4 regions of the Rhodococcus sp. OK302 genome follow, and region 1 is predicted to be linked to each of the others. Evidence: riboswitches for the same ligand, from Rfam matches in the RefSeq annotation. Region 1 holds a riboswitch; each other region holds the start of a gene.
The links. A riboswitch is a leader RNA that binds a small molecule or an ion and turns the genes downstream of it on or off. The one in region 1 is predicted to bind S-adenosylmethionine.

Region 1 (7,145 bases):
CATTCCTGGTGGGAAATCCACATTCCCGAAAGCCTTCGCGATACACCTCGACGTCAACTGCGCAGCCGCAGCATCGCCGACGACCTCCGCGGCGGACTCAGTCAAACGGTATCCGAACGTATCGACACCGACCCGAAATGGACACGCGAAGCGGTTGCGCTCCTCACGACCTTGATCACCGAATCCGGCGCGCCAGGGTCGATCGACGAACTGCGCTCCAGTCTGAACCTCAATCCCGTCCCCACTCCCGCCGTCGAGCGGCACTACGCTCCGAAGCCGTCCGATCCTCTTGTCCAGCATGTGAAGGTGACTGTGCAAAGGCGGTCGGTCGAACGCAACGATGCCACCGAATTCACCACTGCTGCGCCCGACCCCGAGCAGGAACGACGAGCACTGCGACGCGAAGCGGCACTGCAGAACCTGTACGTCGCGTATCGCGAATCCAGGGGTTGCGTCGTCAGCTCACGCAGCATCACGATCGATGACCGAACCGAAATGCCCACAGTTCTGTCGATCGATGTGTTCGACGACACCGCCGAGACCTTGATCGAAGCCAAAGTCGATGTCCGGCGTGAAACCCTGCGCACCGCACTCGGACAGATCCTTGACTACGCCCGGCACGTCCCGCACCAACACACAGCTCTCCTGCTACCCGAAGCGCCCACGGTGGACATGACTGCGCTGCTGTACGACCATGGCGTCGACATCATCACCCCAGTCGGCACGGTCGTCGACTCCGACGGAGTGATCACTGCAGTCGACTCGTTCACTATCAACAGAAGTCCACGATCACTGTCCGTCCTCGCTGCCGACGACCAACTCTGGAATGACTATTCGCAGGCCGCTATCGACCTTCACCTCCCCACCGGCACCATACGTATCACCCCGACCGACCCGGTCACGGACGGCGATCCCGGACACAAAATCATCGGTAGCGACATCCTTCCGGACGAACCGCTACACATCTTGGCCGCGTGCCACCCCGGCGAGGATCCCGAAAGTTCGACTGCCATCGCCCGATACCAGCAACTACGGGAACACCTGCACGCACGCGGATACACCATCTGGGATGCTACCGGCGGCAGTGCCGACCTCGAGTACAGCGAGCCGAGCATCGTCGTCTCAGGACTCTCCGACATCGGGGCCATGCAGATCGGAGCCGATTTCGGACAGGTCGCACTGTTTACCCTGACCAGGCACTATTTGACTCTCCAGGCCTGCACAAGCAGCCGCACCACGATTCGTCGCTACGCTCTCACCCGGTAACCGCTCGATTCAGCGCTCGGCCACGGACAGAACAACAATCCCCCCGCGGCTCCTGAATCTCCGGAGCAACTCCAATCCCACCAACAGCGCAAGGTCAACTTGTCGACGTATCAGTGGCGTGCCCAGTTTTTGCGAGGCTGTGTCACCGGAAGTACAAGGGTCACCGACAATGTTGACTCCGGATGTTGGGACGCTGTTGACCCATTTACATCCCCCGTTTGCACCCTTGTACACGTAGACGATGTTTTCTCCACTGTTCATGTCTTGCGCTCTTTCCGGTTTGATCTCTAGCCCTCGAGCATCTGACGACTCCAATCACCTTGCTCATAAACGAATTTCGCGAAAACGCCAAAACATGTCGGCGGTTTGTCATACACTTGAGTAGCTTCACGAGATGCGGTGCCAAGCTCCGACTTGCCGCACACCAACCCCAAGGCGTTTCCGGGGTGGTTCGGATGACGAAGCGGCCCCACCACCCGGTGGCGGCAAGAACGCCCCCGTCCGCGGCGGGCCTAACCGCAGGAGAATCGCCGCGTGAAGATCTACTACAGTCCCGAATACGTCGGCGCCGCCTACGGATTCGACACCACCCGCAAGGCGGCCTGGGTCGCGAATTCACTGACCAGCAGGCCGATCGACGGCGTCGAACTCCTCGCCCCTCCGTCACTGACTTCACACGATCTCGCACTCGTCCACGATGCCGACTACATCGAGGCCGTACAGACCGGCGAGCCGTCGTATCTGGCCGAATCTCAAGGGTTCGACTGGGATCCGGCCCTATGGCCGATGGTGCTTGCCTCCAACGGCGGCGTGCTCGCTGCAGCACGCAGCGCACTCGCCGATGGCATCTCTGGCTCGCTGTCCTCTGGGTTGCACCACGCCAAAGCTGATCGCGGAGACGGATTCTGCACATTCAACGGCCTGGTGATTGCAGCAAAAACTCTCCTCGACGAGGGCGTCGTCAAGTCGGTCCTGATTCTTGATCTCGATGCCCATTGCGGCGGCGGTACCGCGCAACTCATCGACCGTGACCCTCGAATCTGGCACGAGGACGTTTCGGTGGACTCGTTCGATCACTATGAAGGTCATTCAAACTCGGCACTGTGGGATGTCGACCAAGCCGACGAGTATCTGACTACCGTCAAACAAGCCGTGGCACAAGCTGATCGGATTGGCAGCTTTGATCTGTGCTTGTACAACGCGGGAATGGATCCCTATCAGGGATGCGACATCGGCGGATTGGAAGGGATCACTGAAGAAGTGCTCGCGCAACGTGAGCGCATCGTCTTCGACTGGTGCCGTCAGCATGGCCTGCCCATCGCATTTGTCCTTGCCGGCGGCTACATCGGGTCCAGGCTCGACGAAAGCGCACTCGTCGATCTACACCGACTCACCCTTACCGAAGGAGCTCGAGCAGTCACATCCGTCTAACTTTGAATACTACTCACGGTCCGGCGTCGTCTCAGCGAGTCGTCGCTCCAAGAACGCCCGTTCCGGTTCACTACCAACCACATTCAACGCCCGTTGATAGGCCGAGACGGCTGCGTCGGTTCGACCCAACCGAGCTAACAATTCGCCGCGCGCGAGATGGTACGGGTGGTAGTCGGCAAGTTTCGGCTCCTCGGACAAAGCGTCCAAAGCTGCCAGACCCACTGCAGCACCATCGCGCATCGCCACTGCGACAGCGCGATTCACTGCCACCACCGGCGAGGGCGTCAGTGTCAGCAGCACTCCGTACAACGCACAGATCTGAGGCCAATCCGTACTCTCCACGTCCGTTGCCTCATCGTGCAGTGCTGCGATCGCGGCTTGCACTCCGTACGGCCCCGGCGCTCCCCCAGTCAGTGCGACAACAACCAGATCGCTGCCCTCCTCGATCATCGACCGATCCCAACACTCACGGTCCTGGTCTTCGAGCAACACGATGCCGCCACTCGAATCCGTTCGCGTATCCCGTCTCGCATGCACCAGCAGCATGAGCGCCAGGAGTCCGGAAATCTCGCGCTGGTCGGGAAGCAACCCGCGCAAGATTCGCGCCAACCGGATGGCCTCCACCGCCAGGTCGACGCGCTGCAAGTCCGGACCGGAACTGGCGGCATAGCCCTCCGTGAACACTGAATAAATCACCTGCAGAACCCCCGGAAGACGCTCGGGCAGTTCGTCGATGCTGGGAGTTCGGAACGGAATCCTGGCCTGGCGGATCTTCTTCTTCGCTCGAACAATCCGCTGCGCCATCGTTGCCGGAGGCACGAGGAACGCCCGCGCCACCTCAGGCGTCGTCAGCCCGCCGAGGCACCGCAGGGTGAGTGCGATGCGGTCGTCTTCGGCGAGCGCCGGGTGCGAGCACGTGAAGAACAGCTGCAGCCGCTCGTCCGGCAGCTCACCGTCTGCATGAGGTGGCGCCGGATCGGCTCGATCAACATCCACCTGCAACACCGCCAAACGTGCCGCATAGGCCTGATCGCGCCGAAGTCGGTCGACGGCTTTGCGACGAGCCGTCGTCAACAACCACGCGCCCGGTTTGGCGGGCACTCCGTCCACCGGCCAGTGGACCAACGCAGCTTCGATGGCGTCCGAGGTGACCTCCTCGGCCAGATCAAGATCACCGAAACGGCGGACGAGCGAGGCCAGCAGCCGTCCGCGTTCCTCCCGGAACACGGACTCGACAGAGGTCCCGGCCTGCTCGTCCACGTCGAATCAGTCCCCGAACCCGGCCAGCGGACGCACTTCGACGCTTCCGCCGTCGCGCGCGCCGGGGCACCGCGCGGCCCACGCAAGCGCCGCATCCAGATCGGGAACGTCGATGACGTCGTAGCCGCCGAGGATCTCGCGGGTTTCGGCAAAAGGTCCATCGGTGACAGTCTTTTCCCCGGACTGCGAGACCCGAACCGTCGTCGTGGTGCTCAGATCAGCGAGGGCGTCGCCGGACACCCAGACGCCGGCGTCCTTCATTTCTTTGTCGTAAAGCTGCCAGTCCTCGAAGGTGCACTGAGGTTCGGTGTCTCCGCCGGGTGCGGTGTAAATGAGCAACATGTACTTCATGGCTGGCTCCCTTGTCTGTTGGTTCTCTTGCTTACAACATGACGACGAACGGATCTGCCCCGAATCGACAGGCCGACCCGAAAAACTTTTGGAGCGTCTGTACGGCTGCTGCCGCTAGGGTGAAGTTTATGTCCGAACGGGACCGGGACGACACCGGAAAACCTCTCAATGCGCGCCCGCGCGACGGTCTGGGCCGCCCATTGCCGCGCGACTCGGCGAACGGTGTTCCACAGATTCCCGACGACCTGAGGTTGCCACCGGACGAGGCGATCACCGAAGCACAACGACTCCTCGACCACGGTATGCCGTTTCACGCACATGAGATCCTCGAAGGCGCGTGGAAGAGCGCACCCGACGAGGAGCGCAACCTGTGGCAGGGATTGGCTCAATTGGCCGTCGGCCTGACGCACCTGCTGCGCGGGAACTCCAAAGGCGCGGCTTCCCTCTTAGCCCAAGGACACAATCGCATCAGGCTCTACGAGGTAGAAAGCCCACACGGCCTGGACATCCCTGGCCTCCTGGCCTGGTCCGAGCACCTGCTCGCAGAAATCGATCGCCCCGGCGATTTTCCCGCCCCTCCGATCCCGAGGTTGAGAATCCCCTGATGCCCAGATTCCCCATGTTCCCGCTCGGTACCGCAATGTTGCCGGGAGAGGTGCTGCCCCTCAACATCTTCGAACCGCGCTACCGAGCACTGGTAGAAAACGTGCTCGAGGCCGCCGACGGCCCACTGTTCGGAGTTGTGCTCATCGCCCGCGGACACGAGGTGGGCGGCGGTGAATCACGCCACGACGTCGGCACTCTCGCGCGTATCGAATCTCACGTCGCGATGGGTGCGGGGCGGTACCAGTTGTTCTGCCGCACCGAGGACCGTATTCGGGTCAATCGCTGGCTGCCGGACGATCCGTATCCGCTGGCCGAGATAGAACTGTGGCCGGACGAGAACAACGGAACCCCGGTCACCGCTTACGAATACGACTCTCTACTCGAGCGCATCGACTTCATGTACGGGATGCTGGGCAAGGTCGCATTGCGAGCGGGAGAACCATCTCCCCGAATGCCTGTCCCACCTTCACCTTTGGATCCGCTGGGATCTCGGCTCTACGCCCTGGCCCGCAGCCTCCCGATGGGCGACGCCGATCGCCTGGCGATGTTGACCTCGCCAGGCGCCGACGAACGCATCCGTGCATTGTCCGAAGCAGTGGAGAACGCCATCGAGGTGGCGCAGTTCAATCTGCTCTGAGACTTAAGCCATCGTCTGGTCCAGACTTCAAGCCATCGTCTGGCCCATGTCGATGACGATCTTCGTTCCGGTGACGGCGCGCGAGAGATCCGTCGCGAGGTACATCACGGCGTTCGAGATGTCTTCGATGTTGGTGCGCTTCACGGAGGTGAGCGGCCACGAGTAGGTGCTCATGTACTCGGGGTGCTCGGTGAGAATTTTTCCGACGTTGGGGTCGTTACCCATCTCGGTTTCTACCGCGCCGGGGTGGATGCTGTTGACACGAATGTCGTAGGCGCCCAACTCGGTTGCTGCAGTACGTGCCAGTCCGACCAGGCCGTGCTTGGCAGCGGAGTAGTGCGCACAACCCGGCGCTGCCGCGACACCGGCAGCGCTGCTGACGATCACGATGGACCCGCCGTTCCCGGCTTCGATCATGGCGGGAACCGCAGCCGTCATGGTGCGCCAGACGCCATTGAGGTTGATGTCGACCAGCGTCGACCACTGCTCTTCCGGCATCTCCCAGAAGCGACCCCACGTCGCGATGCCCGCATTCGCGATCACGACGTCGAGGCGACCGAACTTTTCGACGCCGGCAGCCACCGCGGCGCGCAGCGCCTCGAGGTCACGCACATCCGCAACGGCGGTGAAGATCTCGCTTCCTTCTGCTCGTACGAGTCGGGCGGTTTCTTCGAGATCCGCTTCCGTCGACGCCGCGTATCCAACGTCCGCGGACACCGGTGCGCACACGTCGACAGCTATGACGTGTGCGCCCTCACGTGCCACCCGCACTGCATGATTGCGGCCCTGACCACGCGCTGCGCCGGTGATGAAAACGACCTTGCCTGCCAAAAGTTGTGTCATGACCAGCACGCTAGCGGCGCGTCGTGAACGCCGGTGATCTGTTCCCGCCCAACGGAAGGTCAGCGCGAAGCCGCATCCTTGGCCGCAAGAAATCCGAAGACCATGCTGGCCCCGATCGGATTTCCGCCACCGGGATAGACGGTGCCACTGACCGCAGCCATCGAATTGCCGGCGGCATACAGTCCGGGAATCACCCGAGAATCGGAGTCGAGGACACGGGCATTCGAGTCCGTTCGAAGCCCACCTTTGGTCCCGAGGTCGGACAAGCCGAATGCCGCAGCATGGAACGGGCCTTTTGTGATCGGGGCCATCGGCGACTTACCTCCGGTGAACGCGCGATCGTAAGGCTCATTTCCACGATCGAAATCTTCATCGTTTCCGGACTCCGCAAACATGTTGAAACGTGCGATGGTCCCCGGGAGCACCTTCTCGTCGACGCCGATCTTCTGCGCAAGTTCCTCCAACGTGTCTGCGGTATGCCACAACCCAGCGTCGACGTAGGCAGCAGAATCGACCATTGGCTGCGTGCTTGCTTTCACCGGAGGAACCAGTCCCTCACGATCGTCGTAGATCATCCAGAACGGCAGACCCACTGTCCCGTGGCCCATTGCCGCAATGACTTCGCGGCCGAGTCTGTCGTAGGGCGCCGACTCGTTGACGAATCGGTGTCCGTTCGCATCGACAAAAATACCGCCGGTGAAACACAGTGAGAATGCCGATCTACCGTCGGGATGCGTCAGTCCCGGTGACC
Region 2 (7,145 bases), 250 kb from region 1:
CCGACGCATTGGTACAACCTGGCGGCTGACCTCCCCGAACCCGTCCCTCCGCACCTGCACCCCGGTACCCGTGAGCCACTGGGCCCCGAGGATCTGGCGCCGCTGTTCCCGATGAGCCTCATCATGCAGGAAGTGGCAACGGAGCGATACATCGAGATCCCGGAGACCGTCCGCGAGATCTACGGCATGTGGAGGCCCTCTCCGCTGGTCCGGGCACACCGGCTCGAGCGCGCCCTGGGAACGCCGGCGCGTATCTACTACAAGTACGAAGGCGTCAGCCCCGTCGGTTCACACAAGCCGAATACCGCTGTAGCTCAGGCGTATTACAACGCACTTGAAGGAACGACCAAGCTCACCACCGAAACGGGCGCGGGCCAGTGGGGCGCATCGTTGTCCTTCGCCGGCGCCCTTCTCGGACTCGAGGTCGAGGTCTGGCAGGTCCGCTCATCCTTCGACTCGAAGCCGTACCGTCGCATCCAGATGGAGGCCTACGGCGGAATCTGCCACCCGTCGCCGTCGGATCTGACGGAAGCTGGTCGCGCACTGCTGAAGTCGCACCCCGGCACCTCGGGTTCACTGGGTATGGCGATCAGCGAGGCAGTCGAGGTTGCTGCTCAGGATCCCAATACCCACTACTCCCTCGGTAGCGTTCTGAACCACGTCATGCTGCACCAGACCGTCATCGGCCAGGAAGCAATGGTTCAGCTCGAAGAGGCCGGCGACGCCGTACCGGACATCGTGTTCGGTTGCGCTGGTGGAGGTTCCAACCTGGCTGGTCTGACATTCCCGTTCCTCGGACGCAATCTGCGTGAGGGCACCAAGACTCGCCTGGTCGCCTGCGAGCCGTCAGCGTGCCCGTCCTTGACCGAGGGTGAGTACCGCTACGACTTCGGTGACGTTGCCGGTCTGACGCCGCTGCTCAAGATGCACACGTTGGGGAAGGATTTTGTTCCCCCGGCCATCCACGCCGGCGGCCTGCGGTACCACGGCATGTCGCCGATGGTCTCGCACGCTGTCAACCTCGGTTTGATGGACGCCATTGCAGTTGGCCAGGACGAGGCACTGCAGGCCGGGCTGGTATTTGCCCGCGCCGAAGGCATCATCCCCGCACCGGAATCGACTCACGCCGTCGCCGGGGCAATTGCCCACGCACGCAACGCGACCGAGCCGGAGGTGATCGTGATCGGGTTGTCCGGCAACGGTCAGCTGGATCTGCCCGCGTACTCGCAGTACGTCTGACGAACCGGTGTCGGTACCTCCCGTTCCCGGGAGGTACCGATACCGCCGGTCACGCCGCAGTACGCACTCTGCGAGCTTGATCGAGAAGTAACGCATGCAACGGGTGAAATGAACTGGCCGGACTGATTTCAACGATCGAGCCGTCCGACAGCGACCTTCTGAGTGCGCCGACCTTGACACCGTTTCTCGTGAGCGCCCGGATCTCCTGAAGACCACTGCGGGTGGGGGCAACCTCGTACTCGTACCTGCTGGGATCGAAAAGATCTCTGTGCCAGACGGTTTCCTCTCCGAGGACTGTGACGCCGGCCGTTTCATCGCGTGCAACGGTATCCACGGTGAAGACAATTTTGCCCCGAGAATCCTTGTGCGACTGCGGAAATCCCACTACCAGGACGCGCCCTCCCCCGGCAACGATCAAGTCACCCGGGACCAAGGTTGCTGGATCGAGCAACTCTTCGGGACTCAACTCAGCGTGATCAAACACATTTTCGCTCATTACGAACTCCTGCGGCTTGGCCCGCCGCGGACGGGGGCGCTCTTGCCCGTACCGGTCGGTGCGGACCGCTTCGTCATCCGAACCACCCCGGAACGCCAGTGGGGTTGGTGTGCGGCCAGTCGGAGCTTGGCACCGCATCTCGTGAAGCTGACCCAAGGGTACATCAAAGTTTCGACATGTCACATCTTTTGAGTACCGACCAAGTTCCCGCGGGCGCGGGCCGGCCGCGCAATGAGCTCGAGAGCAAGTAGGGCCAGTACGGTAATGAGCACTGTCACCGCCACCACGACCCCGGACGGATATCGCCAGAAAATCAATACGGCTACAGCAATCGCAACAAACAAAACTCGAAGCGCCACACTGTATTTAGCGCACATCACCTCGATGGCACGGGGCTCACGATCCGCACTCGGAGACCTTACCGAGTCGACAGCCTTGCTGAACCCGCGGCGCACGGCACTGGCCGACGCCGAGTGACCGGTGAGGTAGCCGACCACCGCGATGACAATGGCGAGAATGAATACAGCGCGCAGGCTGGTCTTGAGCGGCAAGAGAAGCGTGTCGATGAGTACCGCCGCCGCTTGAGGTGAGAGGACATCCGACGGAATATCGTCCAGATACACCGCCCGCCCGATGCTCAGTGCTATCGCCAGGAGCGCCATCGCCACGGCAATACTGACGCCGACCAAGGCCAGAGCGCGTCGACGCGACCCGGCCGGTGCGCACCAGATTGCCCCCGCGGCAGCAATCAGAATCAACCACGGCAACACAGCCGACGCTTTGTCCAGAGCTGACACCACCCGCTGCGCCTTGACCAGGTTCGGTGATTCGAAAATCACGAACGTCTTGTTCACGTCCGGAATCTTGTCGGCAAAGGCAAACCCACGATCGGTGAGTACCGTGCTGGCCCTTTCGATGATCGGTGCAAGCGAGATACTGACCTCGCCCTGATCATTGATCTGAATTCCAGCTCTTGTATCGCCGGTCAACACGGCCGTCAACGATTGGTGGGCCTGTTTGTTCGCCTCGATCCACAGCGTTTCGAACTGATCCGAGGCCACCAACGATCCCACCGTCTGATGGATGAACGATTTCGCTTGACCCGCAATCACGGGCGCGAGCCCCACAACTACCGGGGGCACACGCTCCGCATTCTCGGTCAGAGACGTCAACGCGTCCGCGGTCACCTTTTCGATATCCAATTGGGAATCGATCTCATCGGTGATTCGGTCGGTGATTTCGCCTTGCAGGACCGGATTGGACCCCAGCGGGGCGATGGTCTGCACATAGCGGTCGGTATCGAGCACTTCGCTGCGCGCATACCGAGCCAGAACGCCGCAGAACGACAGCACCAGAATCAAGACGAGGAGGATCCCGACGCCGGTCCACCGAAGTCGCGAGTGGCCACCGTGCTTCCCGTCGTCATGCTTCTCTCCGCTGGTCGCCGCCAGTTGGGCGCGTAATTTCTCCAGTTCAGCGCGCTCCGAATTGCTGAGCGGTTGGGCATCTGCGGATTCCATATGGGGTCTCGGTATCGCTCGATCAAGCGTCGACAGCGGAGGCAATGCCCTCAATAAGTACCCGGCATCCGCACTCTTAACCCGAGTAGGGCCGAATTTCGCGACGCAATCCGCTGGCCCGAAGCACCTGCCGCTCGACTCCTGCCCGCACGGATTCCTCCGTTCCGATCACCCGTACATGGGTTCGTGCGCGAGTGATGGCGGTGTACAACAACTCTCGGGTCAGTAGCGACGACGCCTCCGCCGGCAACATCACCGAGACCGTGTCGTACTGGCTGCCCTGGCTTCGGTGAATGGTCATCGCGTACACCGTCTGCACAGCCGACAACGAGCTCGGATGCAACTCGAAGGTCTCGTTCCCGCGTTGGAACGCAGCCATGAGTACGCCATCGCCGCTATCGACGATCACCCCGGTATCACCGTTGTAGATACCCACCTCGTAGTCATTGGCTGTCACCAACAACGGCTGACCGGGATACCACTGCGCGGGGTTCAAGAACTGCCCGGATGCGCTGCCAACCCAGTCCATGGCCTGCTGCGCCCAGCGACTGACTCCGTACGGGCCATCACGGTGAGCGCACAGCAGTCGATGCGTTTCCATACTTTTCACGGCGCCCGATGCGTCGCCCAATTCCGCGAACCTGGTCACGGCTTCGGAACTGCCGACTAGGTCTGCACGCAAGGAGTCCAGATCGTCGGGTGAGTGGAACGACACGGCAGGGTCGTCGCTGCGGAGGATCGCCATGACCTCGGCAGCTTTGCCCTCTCGAACCGCGTGCGCCAACCGCGCGATAGTTCCGTCGAATCTTCTGCCACGGGAAAGCTGCACGATACCGGCTCGAAGTCGATCTCGATCATGATCGGAGAGCGATTCTTCCGCATCGCGATCTGCAAGGTCTTCAGCGACCACACTGTCGAGCACCGGGTTGCCCGGCGCTAGTGACGGCCGCGCAACAAGGTCGGCGAGAACAGCGCCGGCGTCGACGGAGGTCAGCTGATCCGGGTCACCGACCAGGAGCAACCTCGCATCAGGACGCACAGCCTCGAGCAACCGTGCCATCAACGTCAATGACACCATCGAGGTCTCGTCTACCACCACCACGTCGTACGGCAGTCGATTGGACGCGTTGTACTTGAACCTACTGGCACTACCGCGCTGCCATCCCAACAACCTGTGCAAGGTTTTCGCGGTCAGTTCGGATGGAAGTCCCAACAGCTCAGCTTGCTCACGTACCGATTCCTGCAGTCGCGCAGCGGCTTTACCGGTGGGCGCGGCAAGTCCGATCCTGACCGTGGAACCATGCTCGGCTACGAGGAGCGCCAGAATACGTGCCACCGTGTGAGTCTTGCCGGTTCCCGGCCCGCCGGCAACGACGGTGGTCCAGTGTGTGAGCGCGAGCGCCGCCGCCACCCGCTGGCGGTCCGGACTGGGTGTGGGCACCGCATTGTCAACGAAGAATCTATCCAACCCGGCACGAACCGCATCCGAGTCGATTGCCGGATGTGTAGCGGCTCGTTCGTCGAGTACCCTGCGAATAGTCTGCTCCTGCAAGAAGTACCGATCGAGGTACAACAATTCGCCGTCGTCGGTATCCACCAGACGCAGTGGCCGTAGCGGGCCGGCAGTTCCACCGATCACCAGTGGACTGAGCCGCAACGCACTGACAATCGCGTCGGGTTCCGGCCACGGCAACGCCGCGAGGTCGGCTTCGGTGGCGCCGTCGACGATGACCAGATGCATGCGTCGCAGATCCAGGCATACCGATCCCGAGCGCACCGCGCGTACAGCCAGGGCAGCAACCAGCATGACGTCGTGCGACGGTTCCCCGCCCAAGGCGCACAGCCTGGCGGCCACATGGACGTCGGCGGCCACAAGAACTCCAGCCTCGTTGAACGTGCGCACTATCCCCCGCGCTCGCTGGGCCAGTTGCGCGTCGGTCATCGGGACTCCTGCACTGCATCGACGGACTGGACATGGCCTGCAAGGAGATCCGAAAGCTCGACTACAAGTGCGGCCGGCGGCTTCCACTCGAACACGCCGCAGTCTGCTGGGCTTCCGGGGCCGAGCATGCCGCGGACGAACTGGTACTGAGCGCCGCCGAGATGCCGATGCGGATCGTAATCCGCGAGCCGCCACCGCAAATACCGGTGCAGCGCAACCGAATACAACAGTGCTTGAAGTGGGTAGTGCGAGCGGATCATTTCGGCTGCCATCAAGTCCCGGGTGTAGTGGGCCGCAGTGAGATCGCCTCGACCCAATCGGTTGGTCTTGTAGTCGACGATCACAAACGACGGACCCGGGATCCGCAGTACCGCATCGATACTTCCCGTCAGAAATCCCCGCATGGGCATGGTCTCGACGCGGTCGAGGTGGTCGGCGTAACCCACAAGAATGTCGCCGTGCGGCAAGTGCTTTCGGAGGAGGTCCGCCACCCGGTGGAGTGTGACACTCAAGGACACCGGATCGTCACCACCGGCCAGCGGCAGCTCGAAGTCCAACTCCGGCAGTCGATTCGACGGTGCAATAGTGGCCAAGGTTCCGAAACCCAAGGGCGTCTGCATCACCAGCAACAAGGCATCGGCCAGTGCTTTCGGGTCGATATCCGCAGCGCGGGCGGATACTGCCTCGCTGCACCGATCAGCGAGTTCGCTGCGCAAATCCTGCACCGACGTGTCCACTACTTCAAGGATTTCGTGAACCAACGTGCCGAAAGCTGCACCGGCGGGCAAACCGTTCATTGGCGACGGTAGCGCTTCCAGCGGAGACGCTACTACCGGACCGGCCTCGACGGATTCTTCCGGTTCATCATCCTTCCCCGGATTCTCTGCCTCACTGTCAGCAGTGGGTGCGTGGTGAGCGCCCGCCGTCAATGCCGAATACGATGTCCGACGCCAGAGAGTGTCCAGATCACGATCGAATCTTGCAGCTTCCAATGTGTAAGCCTTGGTGCCGGATTCAGACCATCGCTCGATGGACGGCGGGTGAGGTCCCACGGATTCAACAGAAATCACGTCCGACCTCTCGGCGGGCCACGATTCCAAACGTGCCGCAATGACGCCGTCGTCAAGCACCTTCACTACTCGCGCCGGCTCGGAAATTCCGGGACTGCGCCCGAGTAGCAGCCTGTGCAATGCGGACCTCGACGTACCGAAGGACGGTGCCCACCAGAGGACCAGCTGACATTGCGCCCGGGTGAGTGCCACGTACAGCAGACGCAATTCCTCGCCCGCACTTTCAGTTTCAGCCGTCACCTTCCGAGCGCCGTATCCCGGACCGTATTCGCCACCGACATCAAGCAGTCGGCGTCCGTCCCCGTCGTGAAGCATCTGAGTGGCGCCGGCGAATCCGCCGACGCTGTCCCAACCGAAGGGCACGTACACAATCGGGAACTCGAGTCCCTTACTGGCGTGAACCGTCGCGATCTGCACCGCCGCAGCGTCACTGTCCAAACGTCGGCTGCGATCGGTCACGCTTCCCGAAGCAGGATCCTTGATTCGATCACTGAGCCAACGCACCAGCGCACTCAACCCGAAGGACTCTTCGGCCGCGACTCGGCTCAGCATCTGCGCGATATGCCGCAGGTCCGTGAACTGCCGCTCACCCGCCGGCGCCGACAATATCCTTCTCTCCAAGCTTGTTTCAGACGAGATACGTTCGAACACCGCGGCAAAACCGATACGCCCGAACAGCTCGGCAAACACCCGCAACTGACCCGATACCGCAGCCACGACGGTGTTGCCGTCGGAATCCACCGCCTCCGGCGTATACCCCAGGATCGGGGACAGTGCAGCCAACCGCACTCTGTCGCTGCGATGCGGCTGCTCGACAGCCTGCAACAGCCACAACCAGTGCTGGGCACTCGCTGTCGCGAACACGCTCGAGCCTCCCG
Region 3 (7,145 bases), 920 kb from region 1:
CGCGCCCTGCTCGATTTCGTCGAGCAGTTCGGCGTAGGACAGCGTGGTCTCGCCGTCGTCGATTGCGGGTGCTTCGGGGTTTGCCTGCGCGGATGCCCGCACGATATCGATGAGAGTGCGCGGCGCAGGGGCCTGCGACGAACGTAGGAATGCGGACGGAATCCCGAGAGGTGTTTCCGTCGACTGCGGCTGGAGTGGCAAACCCGTTGATCCTGTTCTGCTCATGAATCTTCGCTCGTGTGATCTGTCGAGTTGTTATCTCACGACAAGTTTGCGAGTTGGTGAACAGTTCTGCCTAATGCAACATGCCGACATTGCGGTTATTCCGGGTTGGCGTTGCTTTGCAACTGTCCTTCGGCCGAATCGGCGAACTCGGGTGTGTCGAAGACTTCGCCCCCCAACGGGTCGACGGCCTGCGAATCCTCGGAGATATCGACGACACCGGTATCGGGATCGATGTTGACGGCGTGCGCAGGCACTTCGTGGACGGTGATGAAGACGTGCGACTCTCCCGAATCGGTCGGGATCCCGACCGGGGCGGGGGTAAGCCCGGCCAAGGTCGACGAGATATTCAGATCGCGAAGTCGCTTGACCGAAGGCTGGGGGACCTCGGTTTCAGCCATGGCAGTTGTCGACACCCGTAGATAGCGCGGCGCTGCGGCGACTTCGTAGCGGAAGGCCTTGAGCATCGACAGACACGCCAACACCATGATGATCGAGAACGGCACAGCAGTGGCTATGGCAACCGTTTGCAGCGCGGTCAGGGAAGTACTGCCACCGACGATGAGGAGGATCGCCGCAGCTGCGCCCGAGAGGAAGGTCCAGTAGATCCGCGTGATCTTGGAGGTTTCGAGATTGCCGCCGTTGGCGAGAATGTCGATGACAATCGAACCGGAGTCGGCAGACGTGACGAAGAAGAACACGATCACCATGATCGCGAGGAGACTCGTGAAGGTGCTCAACGGAAGTCCGTCGAGAAGGACGAACAGCGACGTGTTGGTGTCGACGGCACCTGATGCGTCGAGCATCGTGCCCTCGTTGCGCTGACGAAGAATGCCGGAGTTACCGAAGATGGTGAACCAGAGCGATCCGACGAGTGTCGGCGCGAGCAGCACACCGAAGACAAATTCCCGGATGGTGCGGCCACGTGAGATGCGCGCGATGAACATACCGACAAACGGTGCCCAACTCATCCACCAACCCCAGTAGAAGATGGTCCAGGTGCCGGCCCAACCGTCTTCGGCGAACGGAGAGGTGCGCAGCATCAGTTCGGGCAGCGCCTGAATGTAACCGCCGATGTTCTGCACCCAGGACTGCAGCAGGAACAGTGTGGGACCGAGGAGCAGCACGAACAAGGCCAGGAGCGCGGCCAGGATCATGTTGGTGTTGGAGAGCCATTTAAGCCCCTTGGCGACGCCCGACGCTACCGAGAATGTCGCCATCGCGGTGACGATGACAATGATCGTGATGACGAGGCCGTTGCCGGTGTCTACCCAGCCGAGGTAGTCGAGGCCCGCGGAAATCTGCTGGACTCCGAAGCCGAGTGAGGTTGCGACACCGAACAGGGTGCCGACGATGGCGATGACGTCGATGGTGTGGCCGATTTTGCCTTCGATTCGGGCGCGACCCAGCAGAGGTTCCAGCAGCCAGCGGATCGACAGTGGACGGCCCTTGCGGTACGTCATGTAGGCCAGGCCCAATCCGACGACGACGTAGATAGCCCATGCGTGCAGGCCCCAGTGGAACATCGTGAGTTCCATGGCCTGATTTGCGGCGGCATCGGTGGATCCGGGGATCCGGCCCGCAACCGGTGGTGTGACGTAGTGCGAAAGTGGTTCTGCTACTCCGTAGAACACGAGACCGATGCCCATGCCGGCGCTGAAGAGCATGGCGAACCACGACATCATGCCGAACTCGGGATTCTCGTCGTCACGGCCGAGTCTGATGTTGCCGATACGGCTGATTCCGCAGTAGAACGCAAAGGCAACAAACCCGGTGGCGGAGAGGACGTACCACCATCCGACGCCGTTACTGATCGCGTTGTTAAGCCTGATGAAGGCATCCGACGCCGTTCCCGCGTAGATCACCGCAAACGCGATCAGTCCGAAAATCACTATCGATGCCGGGACGAATACGGGTTTCCGCAGTCCCTTCCATGCATTTTTAACGCAGTCATCTTTGCTCCTCCAACAGTTGAGCATGTACAGCACACTTCGGCGGCATCGTCGACGTGCTCAGCTCCAGTCAAGACTGGACTATTGCTGCGCATTACAAGGTAGCCCCGCCATTCGAATGGCTCAACTGGACGAAAGTTGGTGCAATGTGGGCGAATATGTGCAACATGCCAGGATCGGAGTAGTAACTATGTTGGAGTGAAAGGTTTTTGGATACCGATTTGACTGGGACGCGACGAATCTCGTTGGAATTCAAGGAATGATCGATGGCGTGACGGCTCTCAGCGGATGTGGTCTGTCAAGATCGACGAATGAGTCTGTAGGTCAAGTGGTTATGGCAGGCGGAAGTCGCACTTGGGCTCGTGGCGCCGATGAGGCCGAAATGTAACTGTGATGGTAGCCACTGCGGGCCGTAGAGAGGCCTATTTGCCGAGTTCCGCATCAATCAGTTCTGCGGCATCTTTCAACCCGAGGCCGTTGTATTGCTCGCGCAGTGCCTTGACTGCCGGGATGCGTGAGTCGGTTGAGGCGATGGCTTTGCGTACGTCTTCGATCGGAATTTCCGACGGGTCGACGGTTGACGTCAGCCGACTGTTTCGCGGGTTGGGCATGTTCTTCCAAGACTGGACCGTCCTGATCGCGAATCCGACAGTCGCGAATACCCAAGCAGAGAGGCGCACCCAATTCCACACGGTGTGTTCCGAGATCACGGCATCAATGGTGGACGGGCCCAGAACTAGCAAGGCGGCCAATGTGACGGTGTGCATCCACCGTTCGGCGCGTCTGCTCTCGTACCATCGCTCCGCCATTATTCGATCGTCGCACGTGAAAGATGCTCGACACCTCGGAACGCACGGACGATGATCAAACGCATTCGCCGTAGACAGGAGAATTGCATGAGAGCGACACGCATAACCGCCAATCTCAGAGTGGATGACATCGAGGCTGCACAAGGTTTCTATACCGACTATCTCGGTTTGAGTACCGAGGAGTTCAATCTGGGGTGGGTGGCTCGGTACACGTCTCCAAGCAACGGGGAACACGTCCAGCTTGTAACGCGCGATGCAACCGCAACCGAAGACTCGGTTATCTCAGTCCACACGGATGACCTCGACGGTGCGTACGAAGAAGCTCGCAAACTCGGCTTCGAGATCGTGCACCCGATAACTACCGAAGAGTGGGGCGTTCGACGGTTCTTCGTTCGAGCACCGGACGGCAACGTCATCAACATCGTGAGCCATCGAGACTGAGGCCACCTCTGATCGGAAAAGTAAGAGTGGCAACGATATTCGGCCGCTTCGAACCTGGCCGGTAGGCGCATTGTCGTGCGGGGGATCCGGATGCGTCAATGCGAAAGGTTGACAAGGTTGGAAGTTCCTGCCATTCTCGTTGCCAGGTCACGAGTACCAGTGTTCAGCCCCGGCTTGCTGGTCGGCAACCCTCCTCCGCGGTGGGGTGCTCCGGGTGACGACCCGGCTGTATCCGAAAACGGATGCGGCAAGCGCGGGCTCTTCCGGGAACATCACCCGAAAAATGAGTCCTTGAACGTGAGGATTGTCTTCGATGACTGCTGTTTTGAGTGCCGAGATCTGTGCCACCGCCCCCATTGCCAAGGTTTCGGGTTCTGACCTGCAGGTTCCCCTCGTGCAGGGCGGCGAGTGTTCGTACGCAAACTTCGACTACGCAGCCAGCGCGCCGGCATTGGCCCAGGTCACGGACCGTATCGCAGAATTGCTCCCCACTTACGCCAGCGTCCACCGCGGCGCCGGATACGCATCGCGGATCTCCACACTGACGTACGAGAACGCACGCGAATCGGTTGCTCGCTTCGTGAACTGCGCCGACGACCAGGTTGTGGTCTTCACTCGCAACACCACTGATTCGCTGAACCTCCTGGCTCAGTCCGTTCCCGGCAGCACCGTTGTTCTCGACATCGAGCATCACGCAAATCTGTTGCCCTGGAACGATGCTCGCGTTGTTACCGCTGCCGATACCGTCGAAGAGACCATCGAGCGTCTCATTGCGGAACTGTGCACCAAGCCTGCTGCACTGCTGGCAATCACGGGCGCATCCAACGTGACCGGCGAGATCCTGCCGATCGCACGCCTGGCTGACATCGCCCACCGCTGCGGCGCGCGCATCCTCGTCGACGCAGCCCAGTTGGCACCCCACCGTCGTATCGATCTGCAGGAATGCGGCGTCGACTACATCGCCTTCTCCGGCCACAAGCTGTATGCACCGTTCGGTGCCGGCGTCCTGGTCGGCCGTCGCGACTGGCTCGATGAGGCAAAGCCTTACCTCGCCGGTGGCGGCGCTGTCCGTGAGGTGACGTTGGAGTCCACCGAGTGGGCCTGCGCTCCCGCCCGCCACGAGGCCGGTTCGCCCAACGTTCTTGGTGCCGGTGCTATTGCAGCTGCGTGCGACGCGTTGACCGCACTCGACTTCGATGTCATCGCCGAACACGAGAAGGCTCTGACCGCGCAGCTCACCGATGGTTTGGCTGCAATCGCGGGCGTCAACTTGCTCCGCCTGTGGGCCGACGCTCCCGACGCCGTCGGAATCGTCACCTTCACGGTCGACGGCTACGAAGCCGGCGAGGTTGCCGCGTTCCTGTCGGCAGAACACGGCATCGGCGTTCGCGACGGCCGCTTCTGCGCGCACCCGCTGCTCTCGCGTCTCGGACTGTCCGGCGGAGCAGTGCGCGCCAGCCTCGGTTTGGGCAGCAGTTCCGATGACGTGACCCGCCTGATCGACGCCGTGAGCATCCTGGTTTCCAATCAGTGTGATTGGAACTACGAAAAGACCGCCGGTGCCTGGAACCCCACGCCCGAGACCCGCACTTTCCTCGGTGGCGCCGACATCAACGCCGGTACAACCGAGTGCGTCTGAGCGAAAGCTCGAATGCGCTGACCTGAGTAGGCAACTAGCATGGCAGACATGACAACTGCGAAGTTTGGAATGTGTACGAGCTGACGATCGTCTCGCTCACCACTACATCTTTCTAACTTTCGGAGATACACATGTCTTCTGCCGCTTCACATTCCCTGCACGTAGCTGTCGAGCTGACCGGCTTCGGGCACCACCCGGCCGCCGAAGGTGCTCCTGGAAATCTGCCAATGATCGGCAACGACTACTGGGTAGACCTCACCGAGGGTGAAGCCCTGCTTGATTTGACGGCCTTCCCCGCCAACGTTATTCGGATTCGCGCCAAAGACTTGCGGGACGCGCAGGTTCAGCGCGCCGGTATCCGAGCAGCACTCGCTGCGGATGGCCGTGATCCCGACACTGTTGCAGTGTTGGTCGATCTTGAAGTCCTGATCGCGCCGGAAGCGCGCTCGGCGCGTAAAGAGTTGGCGCAGTTGGACAGTGCCTTGACGGTTTCGAGAGTTCCGGTGTCGCTGCAGTACGTCGGAACTCCCTCCGGGCTCGGAAGTTTGATCGCGGATATTCGCGCCGCCGATGTCGCCGACGGTGTGACATTGTTGCCGCTGGCATTGCCGCGAACTCTCGAACATCTTGTAGGCGAGACTATTCCGTGGCTTCAAGAACGAGGTCTGGTGACTGCGTCGACGGCTGTCGACGAGGTGCTCGGCCGCTTCGGATTGCCGCCGCGTCAGCGCACCCTCGCGTCCTGACCGAAGCAGATTCCCGGACGCTGTCCTGGCTCAGGCGAGCTGGAGTGTAGTCAGGCAGGTTGGGGCGTCGGCGCTGGTGGAGATGACTGTGCTGGCTGCCCGGCCGTCATGTCTCACGGTCATGGTCGCTTCCACATCGCGAGGTAGCCAGAGGCCGATGAATCCGTTGTCATAAGTGCTTCTCGTCTCGTCGACCAGCACTTCGTGGTCGGCGTTGTCGGTGACAAGGACGTGGACCTCCTGGTTGCCGAGTTCGCCGAGGCAGGAGGTCAGGCTATGCCGGAAGCAGTTGTGCGTCTGCGAGATGTACGGCGCGACCGAGACGTAGAACTCGTCGACGGGAAGATCGACGACCGATTCGTTGCCTGTGCTGTCCGAGAGTTGGATATTCTCCGGGCCAACCGACGCGATCAGGTCGCTGGGGCGGTCGGCAACGAGCATCGTGTCCAGTCGTTCGATCAGCTCGCGGGCGTTCAGTCCGTCGAGGCCGTGTGCCGTGAGCAGACTGCCGCCGGCCGGTTGCTGCTCCTCGGTGGCCGGCGCACAGCCGGCGAGAAGCAACGCTCCGGCGAGTAGTCCGAGGATGGCCGTCCGGATGGTGGTGCTCGATCGGGGTCGCATGGTCTTCATCTTAGAACGGATACCCGGCATGGGTATCTGGAGGTGGGGAGTGCGGACATCAGACCGGGCGAGCCCAGGTGCTCTGGGTAGCCTCCCGGATTGTGCGACATCACACTTGCTGTTTCGGCAACGAACATTGCATGAATCGTGAAGTGTGCCCATCCTGGAATGCATGAGCCACGCACACCATGACCATGCACATGACAACCACGCACAGCACGATCGCACGGAGACGACCGAGAACCCGTTCGCCAAGGCAGACGCACAATTCTGGAACTCGCTGTACGAGGAACGCGCTGCGCGCTGGAGCGGAAACCCCAACCCGCAGTTGATCGCCGAGGCTTCCGATCTCGAGCCCGGTACCGCGCTCGATGTCGGCTGCGGTGAGGGCGCCGACGCTCTGTGGTTGGCGCGTCGTGGTTGGAAGGTCACCGGCACCGATATTTCTTCGGTTGCACTCGGCCGTGCAAAGGAGCACGTCGAAGGTTCCGGCGTCGATATCGAATGGCTCGAAGCCGACCTCACGAAGTGGGATTCACAGGGTCGCTCGTTCGACTTGGTGTCAGCGCAGTTCTTCCACATGCTCGAACCTGCTCGCGGAGAACTGTTCCGGGCGCTCGGAGACTTAGTCGCTCCCGGTGGCCATCTGCTGATCGTCGGTCACTCGCCTCACGAGTCGCCCACGGAGCATCATCGCGCCATGCTGCATACGCCC
Region 4 (7,145 bases), 1.7 Mb from region 1:
ATTCGGCGTACTCCACCAGCCGATGCTGACCGGCAGCATCAGCGATGTAGTCTCGCGTTTCCGGAGTCACGACCGGGCCGGTCGCATGCTCGCCGATCTTGATGCCATCATCGGATCCGAGTCCGTAGATCCCGGCAGTGGTCAACTCAGCCCCGGCGTGATGAACGAAGCTGGGCCAATGAACACCCGGATCAAGAGGAGCAAAATGTGCCGGCTGTTCCTGCGTCGTAACCAATGTCGGCAACTCGATCGCAGAACGGAATCCGCTCCGATCGATCAACTCTCCAGTCCACGCGCCGGCTGCAATCACGACATGCCGAGCCCGTAGCGCCTCGCCGTCAGTGATGACGTCGACACCGTACGACGCTTCCACGACCGACAGCACGCGCGTGTTGTGGCGAACCTCGGCTCCCGCGAATGCCGCTCCCGCCTTCAGCGCGGTCACCGCCCGGTCGGCGTGCAATCGTCCCGCATCGGGGTGATGCAGCACGGTGGTGTCGAATCGCAGTCCCGGCCAACGAGCGGATGCCTCGGCCGGAGTCAGGATCTCACCCTTGATTCCGGCCTCCACCAGAATGCGCGCCTTACTCAGAACCGCTTCGGGTAATCCATGGTCGACGGCCCCGGTCAACTCGAGGAAACCGATATCGGTTGTGGTCTCCAGTTCCCGCCACAGCGGCAAAGCCGCAGCAGCCAAGCCGGTGTACAGGTGATTGTCGTAGGCCTGCCGGTAGATGCGTGAGGTGCCGTGCGATGCACCATGTTTGTGCTTCGGACCGTACTGCTCGAGCTGAACGACGCTTCGGTCTCGCTTGGCGAGTTGCCAGGCGGCGGAGGACCCGACGAGCCCTCCACCGATGACAATCACATCGACGATGTCACTCATTGTCTCGGCTCACTTGGTCTTCGGGAGACCGGGCGGATTGATCAGCGAGGTGTCCACAGCTTCGCTGGTGATATTCCAGCGTTCGAGGATCTGCTGGTACGTGCCGTTTTCGATCGTGAGGTTGATGGCGTCGTTGATTGCCTTGATCAGTCCGGTGTCCTTCTTCACCAACACTGCAATCTGACCTTGCAGAGTGTCACCGGCGCCGGAGAACTCCCCCACCACCTCGGTTTCACCCGACTGCTTGGCATGGAACTGTGAAGACGGGTTCGGACCGAAGTACGCGTCAATACGACCGGACTGCAAAGGCAGGTAGTAGTCAGTGGTGTTCTGGTAGTAGGAAATGTCGGTGGGCGCCAAGCCGGCCGCGACGTTCTGCTCACTCCATTTGACCAGCAGCGCTTCCTGATTGGTTCCGGATCCGACGGCTATCTTGAGTCCCGCGACGTCCTGGGGGTCCTTGATGGAGATTCCCGATCCCTTCTTCGCTTCGAAGGCCAAAGTGTCGAGGCGATAGGTCGCGAAGTCATACTTTTCCTTACGTTCTTCTGTGACAGTCACATTGGACAGGAATGCGTCCGCCTCACCGGAATCGATGCGAACAAAATTCTGCGCCCAGTCGGCTGTCTGCAGGTCTACCTTCAACCCGAGAACGTCACCGATCAGGTAGGCGAAGTCGGTTTCGGATCCGATCAATGTCTTGTCGTCGTCGGCGTAGAACCTCAGAGGCGGAGCAGATCCGGCACTACCGGTGACACGCAGAGTGCCACGGTCGCGAATAGCTTGGGGCACCTCGGCTGCGATCACGTCCACTCGATCGGCGGTAATGCGATTCTGATCCACAGTGAGGTTGTAACCCGCAGCAGCAGTGGTGTTTCCGCCATCAGGTTCGGCATCGGCACTGCTGCACGCAGCACTCAGGAGTCCGACAACTGCAAGACCCGAGATAAGAAAGGTAGCGCGACGGGATGAGGAGAACATCAAGAATTCCTTTCGGGAAACGACTATGAGCGCGTCAGAGGACGCGAGAGAGAAAAGCTTTGGTGCGTTCGTGGACCGGATTGTCGATAACCTGTGATGGAGGACCCTGCTCGACGATCACCCCGCCGTCCATGAACACGGCGGTATCGGCGACTTCGCGGGCAAACCCGACCTCGTGGGTGACGATGACCAGAGTGGCTCCGTCACGGGCCAATTGGGCCAGTACCTCGAGAACTTCGCCGACCAGTTCGGGGTCGAGCGCCGACGTCGGTTCGTCGAAGAGAATCACTGCGGGCCGCAGTGCCAAGGCTCGGGCGATAGCAACACGCTGCTGCTGGCCACCGGAAAGCTGCCGCGGATATTGGTCGGCCTTGTCGGCTACGCCCACCCTTTCGAGCAAAGCCCTCGCTTCTCGGTATACCTCGTCACGGTCGCGCTTCTGCGCCGACAGTGGTGCTTCCACGACGTTCTCGAGTGCGGTCAGATGTGGGAACAAGTTGAAGTTCTGGAACACGAACCCGATGCGCGAGCGCTGCTTCAGAATCTCGCGGTCGCGGAGTTCGTGGAGCCGATTTCCCTTGCGCCGGTATCCGATCAGTTCTCCGTCGATGCGCACGGTGCCACGATCGACCTTCTCGAGATGATTGAGAGTGCGCAGCAGTGTGGACTTGCCGGAACCGGACGGCCCGAGGATGACCGTCACCTCGCCCTTGCGGACCAGGAGGTCAACTCCGGCAAGCACTTCCAAGGCGCCGAATGACTTATGGATCCCACGCGCTTCAACGGCATACGCCGCATTGTCGATCAGTTCTGCAGTCATCGCGTAGCACCTCTCGGAATGTCGAGACGCGCATCGCGAATCTCTTCGAACTTGTTGCGCACCTTCTGCAAAGGGGTCAACGGGAGAGCACGTGCCGACCCACGGGCGTAGTGCCTCTCGACGTAGTACTGGCCGATGGACAGCAGTGTGGTGAGAATGATGTACCAGATGGTTGCGACCATCAGCAGTGGAACCACTCGGCCGTTGCGCCCGAAGATGACCTGCACCTGATAGAACAGCTCGGCGATCGCCATGGTCGAGACGATGGACGTGCCCTTGAAAAGTCCGATCACTTCATTGGCAGCGTTGGGAAGTATCGCCCGCATCGCCTGCGGCAGAATGATTTTGAAGAACTGTCGACTGCGAGGTATACCGAGAGAATGGGCCGCTTCGATCTGTCCGTGATCTACCGAGATGATGCCGGATCGGATGATCTCCGCCGAGTACGCAGCCTGGTGTAGTGCCAAACCTATTACTGCTGCAGTGAATCCACCGATTACACCACTGACCTGGAACGTGAAGAACTCCGGGCCGAACGGTATTCCGAGAGAAAGCGTCTGGTAGAGGTACGTGATGTTGAACCAGAAGAGCAACTGCACGATCAGCGGAATCGAGCGGAACGCCCAGATGTAGGTCCAGGCGATCACCTGCAGTACAGGATTCTTCGACAGTCGGCCGAGCGCCAGGAAGACACCGAGGCCGAACCCGAGGAACGTTCCCCACAACGTCAGCTTGATCGTCATCCACAGCGCAGCCAGCACCGATTTCGCGGTGAAGTACTGGGCGAATGTCGGCCAGTCCCAGCCCGGATTGACAACAAGTCCGTGAATGAACTGGGCAAGAAGAACGAGCACGATCGCGCTGATCACCCACCGAAACGGATGCCAGGTTCGAGCGACTACAAGCTCCGAATCCGGGAGTTTCTGTTCGGCTACCGACTCGTCGGGACGGACATCAGTGGGTGCGCTCACTGCGCGCTACCTGGCGGTATGGACATCACAAATAGGCCTTTCGGGAAGGGGGAACGCAACTGCGCGGGGGCGGAAGGTGATCGAGAGTCAGAGACAGTGGCACGAAGCCGTGCGGCACAGGTCGATATGACGCCGACTGTGTGGCGCGTGCGAAGTGGAACCCATGTGATGCCTTCCATCGGTCCTGGCGGTAGCACCCGCTCCCGAAGGTTCGGTGGGTTGCTGCGACGTCGACGAGCCAGGTCTCTCGGTCGCTCTGGATGGTGAGCAAAGACTAGACGCAGAATTCGCCGTCGTCAAATGTTGTATTTCCCTGCGTTGCAAGGGAAATGCAATCGGCCGGGGGTTGAATTCGCACTGATTTCAACACTGTCCGAAGATCAAAACACGGTGTTGACTGGAAGAGCCGAAACTGCGGTACCGAGCCACCGAGCGGTCCCCGATCAGCCCTGCCGTACCGTCTGCAACGTGAGTGGACTCGACGCATTTATCATCCTGCTGGCCGGCGTAGGTGCGGGCGCAATCAACGCCGTCGTGGGAAGCGGAACCCTGATTACCTTCCCGACGCTCGTTGCATTCGGCATGCCTCCGGTAACCGCGACGATGTCCAATGCCGTCGGACTGGTTGCCGGCGGGGTGTCGGGAACCTGGGGATATCGACGCGAACTGTCGGGGCAATGGGATCGACTGCGCTGGCAGATTCCGGCGTCATTTGCGGGCGCTGTTCTGGGATCCTGGCTGCTACTGCATCTCCCCGAGAAACTGTTCGAAACAATCGTTCCGATTTTGCTGATCCTCGCTCTGGCACTGGTTGTTCTGCAGCCACGTATCCAGGCCTGGGCGAAGAAGCGCTCCACTGCCGAAATGGAACTCTCGCCCACACGGCTGATGCTTCTGACCGGCGGAACGTTTGCGGTCGGCATCTACGGCGGGTATTTCACCGCCGCGCAAGGCATTCTTCTGATAGGCGTGATGGGTGCCATCCTGCCCGAAACCTTGCAGCGAATGAACGGCGCCAAAAACCTACTCGCACTGATCGTCAATATCGTCGCAGCCGTCATGTACACGACCCTACGATTCGATCAAATCAACTGGGCTGCTGCGGGATTGATTGCCGTGGGGTCACTCGCCGGAGGAGTGCTCGGAGCCCGCTACGGTCGCCGACTCTCACCGACCGCGTTGCGCGGCACTATCGTCGTCGTCGGCTTGATCGGTCTGTGGCGTTTGCTCGCTTAACTGCCCACTTCAGTCGCCGTTCCCACATACTGGAGATATGACCAAGACCGCGGATCAAACCCAGTGGACCTACCTGATGGACATGGACGGAGTTCTTGTCCACGAAGAGCACTTGGTGCCCGGTGCGGACGTCTTCCTCGCGGAGTTGGCATCAAACGAGATTCCGTACATGGTGCTCACCAACAATTCCATCAGGACACCGCGAGACCTGCGCGCCCGCTTGCTCAATTCCGGCCTCGACATCCCCGAGAAATCGATCTGGACATCTGCACTTGCGACGGCCACATTCCTCGGCAACCAGCGACCTCACGGCAGTGCGTATGTCGTCGGCGAATCCGGTTTGACGACAGCCCTCCACGACATCGGATATGTCCTGACCGACAGCGATCCCGATTACGTCGTGTTGGGTGAGACGCGCACCTATTCGTTCGAGGCGATCACGACGGCCATCAGGCTCGTCGAGCGAGGTTCACGATTTATCGCCACCAATCCGGACGCCACCGGACCCTCACGCGACGGTTCCCTCCCGGCCACAGGTTCCGTCGCGGCCCTCATCACCAAGGCCACGGGGCGCGAACCGTACTACGTCGGTAAGCCGAACGCCCTCATGATGCGGTCGGCGCTGCGGGCGATCGGGGCTCATTCCGCCAATACCTTGATGATCGGTGATCGGATGGACACCGACATCGTGTGCGGTCTGGAAGCCGGACTGCAGACGATTCTTGTGATGACCGGAATTTCCACACGGGCTTCCGTGGAACTTTTCCCGTACCGGCCCACCATCGTGCTGGAATCTGTGGCCGACCTCGTCGGGACTACGACGGATCCGTTCCGTGAGGCCGCGAACAATTCCTGATCCTGGGGATCATTGCCACCTCGGCTAGATGAACATTTGTCCAACAAATCGGATTTCAGCGTCTAGGGTCTTGAGTGTCAATCCCCTACGCATCCGAGGTGGCTCGTGTCAGTTCGTCCCCGCAATGTCTCCCGTCGCGCCGTCCTGACCGGCCTGGCCGCACTCGGTGGCGCCAGCTTGCTGCCCGCCACGGCGGGCGCGTCCCCCCTTCTGCGCCAGGCGCCGGACACTGTGGCGGGGTTGATCCGCAACCCTGAATTCGGCAACGGCGTCATGGCCGGCGTGCCCCGTACCGACGGCGCGACGCTGTGGACACGGGTCGGCGGTGCATCCGGCACCGGCAGCGCGGGAAGCAGTTCCGGCAGCTTGGGCAGCAGCACGGGCAGCCTGGGCAGCAGTTCCGGCAGCTTGGGGAGCTTAGGCAGCAGCACCGGCAGCTTGGGCAGTGCCGGGAGCAGCAGCGCAGCCGGCGGCGAACTGGCATTGATCGTGTCCACGCGTGAGGACCTGTCCAGCCCGGTACTCGCCGAGCGCGTGCAGGTTCGCGAAGATGCCGACGGCACAGTGCATTTCGACGCCAACGGGCTGACCCCGGGCGAGACCTACTACTACCAGTTCCGCGGCGACGGAAACGAGTCGCCGGTCGGTCGCTTCCGGACGCTGCGGCCCGCCGATTCCAACGAGCCGGTCCGCATCGGCTGGTTCACCTGTCAGGGCTATGAGACGGGCTACTACAGTGCGCATCGGCACCTCGCCGCGGAGGATCTCGACTTCGTCGTGTGCCTCGGCGACTACGTATACGAGTTCACCGGGGCGGGTGTTCGGGGCCTTGACACCAACCCGTTCCCGCAGAACCTCGAGGGCATGCGCGAGAAGTACCGCATGTACCGCACGGACGCGGACCTGCAGCTGATGCACAGCCAGCACGCCTTCATCCCGATCTGGGACGACCACGAGTTCCGAAACAACTACAGCCAGGACGGCTGGACCTTCCCGGTGATCGCGCCGATCGATACCGCGCTCGGATTCCAGCAGAAGAAGCAGTGGGCGTGGCAGTCGTGGTTCGAGCACATGCCGGTGCCGCGCTTCTCCGACGACCCACTGCGGACGTACCGCTCGCTGCGGGTAGGCAAGACAGTGGAACTGTTTGCCCCGGACAGCCGGCAGTACCGCGACGTGCAACCGGGCGGCGACGTCGACCACACCGTTTGCGCAGACGCCGACGCTCCGGGCCGGACCATGTTGGGTGCGACGCAGAAGAGTTGGCTGCTGGGCGGCCTGACCCAGTCCGACGCGCAGTGGAAGGTCATTGCGAACGCCAGCATGATGATGGGCATGGTGACCCAGGACGACGGCGCCCGCGGTTACTACGACACTTGGGACGGGTACGGCGCC

Region 2: another riboswitch for S-adenosylmethionine. It lies ahead of BDB13_RS01425 (hypothetical protein); the one in region 1 lies ahead of BDB13_RS02500 (hypothetical protein).
Region 3: another riboswitch for S-adenosylmethionine. It lies ahead of BDB13_RS06700 (aminotransferase class V-fold PLP-dependent enzyme); the one in region 1 lies ahead of BDB13_RS02500 (hypothetical protein).
Region 4: another riboswitch for S-adenosylmethionine. It lies ahead of BDB13_RS10445 (amino acid ABC transporter permease); the one in region 1 lies ahead of BDB13_RS02500 (hypothetical protein).

The regions. Positions count from the first base shown of each region.
Region 1 is NZ_NPJZ01000001.1:556,962-564,106, forward strand. It holds gene BDB13_RS02495 (DUF3293 domain-containing protein) at 1-1,266, shown strand, start outside; SAM riboswitch class IV at 1,652-1,764, shown strand; gene BDB13_RS02500 (hypothetical protein) at 1,801-2,697, shown strand; gene BDB13_RS02505 (RNA polymerase sigma factor) at 2,707-3,957, opposite strand; gene BDB13_RS02510 (YciI family protein) at 3,964-4,308, opposite strand; gene BDB13_RS02515 (DUF309 domain-containing protein) at 4,437-4,913, shown strand; gene BDB13_RS02520 (LON peptidase substrate-binding domain-containing protein) at 4,913-5,551, shown strand; gene BDB13_RS02525 (mycofactocin-coupled SDR family oxidoreductase) at 5,579-6,394, opposite strand; gene BDB13_RS02530 (FAD-binding protein) at 6,454-7,145, opposite strand, start outside.
Region 2 is NZ_NPJZ01000001.1:306,955-314,099, forward strand. It holds gene BDB13_RS01420 (TrpB-like pyridoxal phosphate-dependent enzyme) at 1-1,239, shown strand, start outside; gene BDB13_RS01425 (hypothetical protein) at 1,289-1,735, opposite strand; SAM riboswitch class IV at 1,769-1,882, opposite strand; gene BDB13_RS01430 (hypothetical protein) at 1,915-3,255, opposite strand; gene recD (exodeoxyribonuclease V subunit alpha) at 3,332-5,197, opposite strand; gene BDB13_RS01440 (UvrD-helicase domain-containing protein) at 5,194-7,145, opposite strand, start outside.
Region 3 is NZ_NPJZ01000001.1:1,477,037-1,484,181, forward strand. It holds gene BDB13_RS06680 (non-ribosomal peptide synthetase) at 1-225, opposite strand, end outside; gene BDB13_RS06685 (BCCT family transporter) at 321-2,201, opposite strand; gene BDB13_RS06690 (hypothetical protein) at 2,597-2,983, opposite strand; gene BDB13_RS06695 (VOC family protein) at 3,071-3,424, shown strand; SAM riboswitch class IV at 3,570-3,684, shown strand; gene BDB13_RS06700 (aminotransferase class V-fold PLP-dependent enzyme) at 3,738-5,063, shown strand; gene BDB13_RS06705 (hypothetical protein) at 5,195-5,809, shown strand; gene BDB13_RS06710 (CueP family metal-binding protein) at 5,840-6,430, opposite strand; gene BDB13_RS06715 (class I SAM-dependent methyltransferase) at 6,603-7,145, shown strand, end outside.
Region 4 is NZ_NPJZ01000001.1:2,236,644-2,243,788, reverse strand. It holds gene BDB13_RS10460 (FAD-dependent oxidoreductase) at 1-886, opposite strand, end outside; gene BDB13_RS10455 (ABC transporter substrate-binding protein) at 896-1,867, opposite strand; gene BDB13_RS10450 (amino acid ABC transporter ATP-binding protein) at 1,902-2,687, opposite strand; gene BDB13_RS10445 (amino acid ABC transporter permease) at 2,684-3,658, opposite strand; SAM riboswitch class I at 3,831-3,925, opposite strand; gene BDB13_RS10440 (sulfite exporter TauE/SafE family protein) at 4,127-4,894, shown strand; gene BDB13_RS10435 (HAD-IIA family hydrolase) at 4,932-5,750, shown strand; gene BDB13_RS10430 (alkaline phosphatase D family protein) at 5,856-7,145, shown strand, end outside.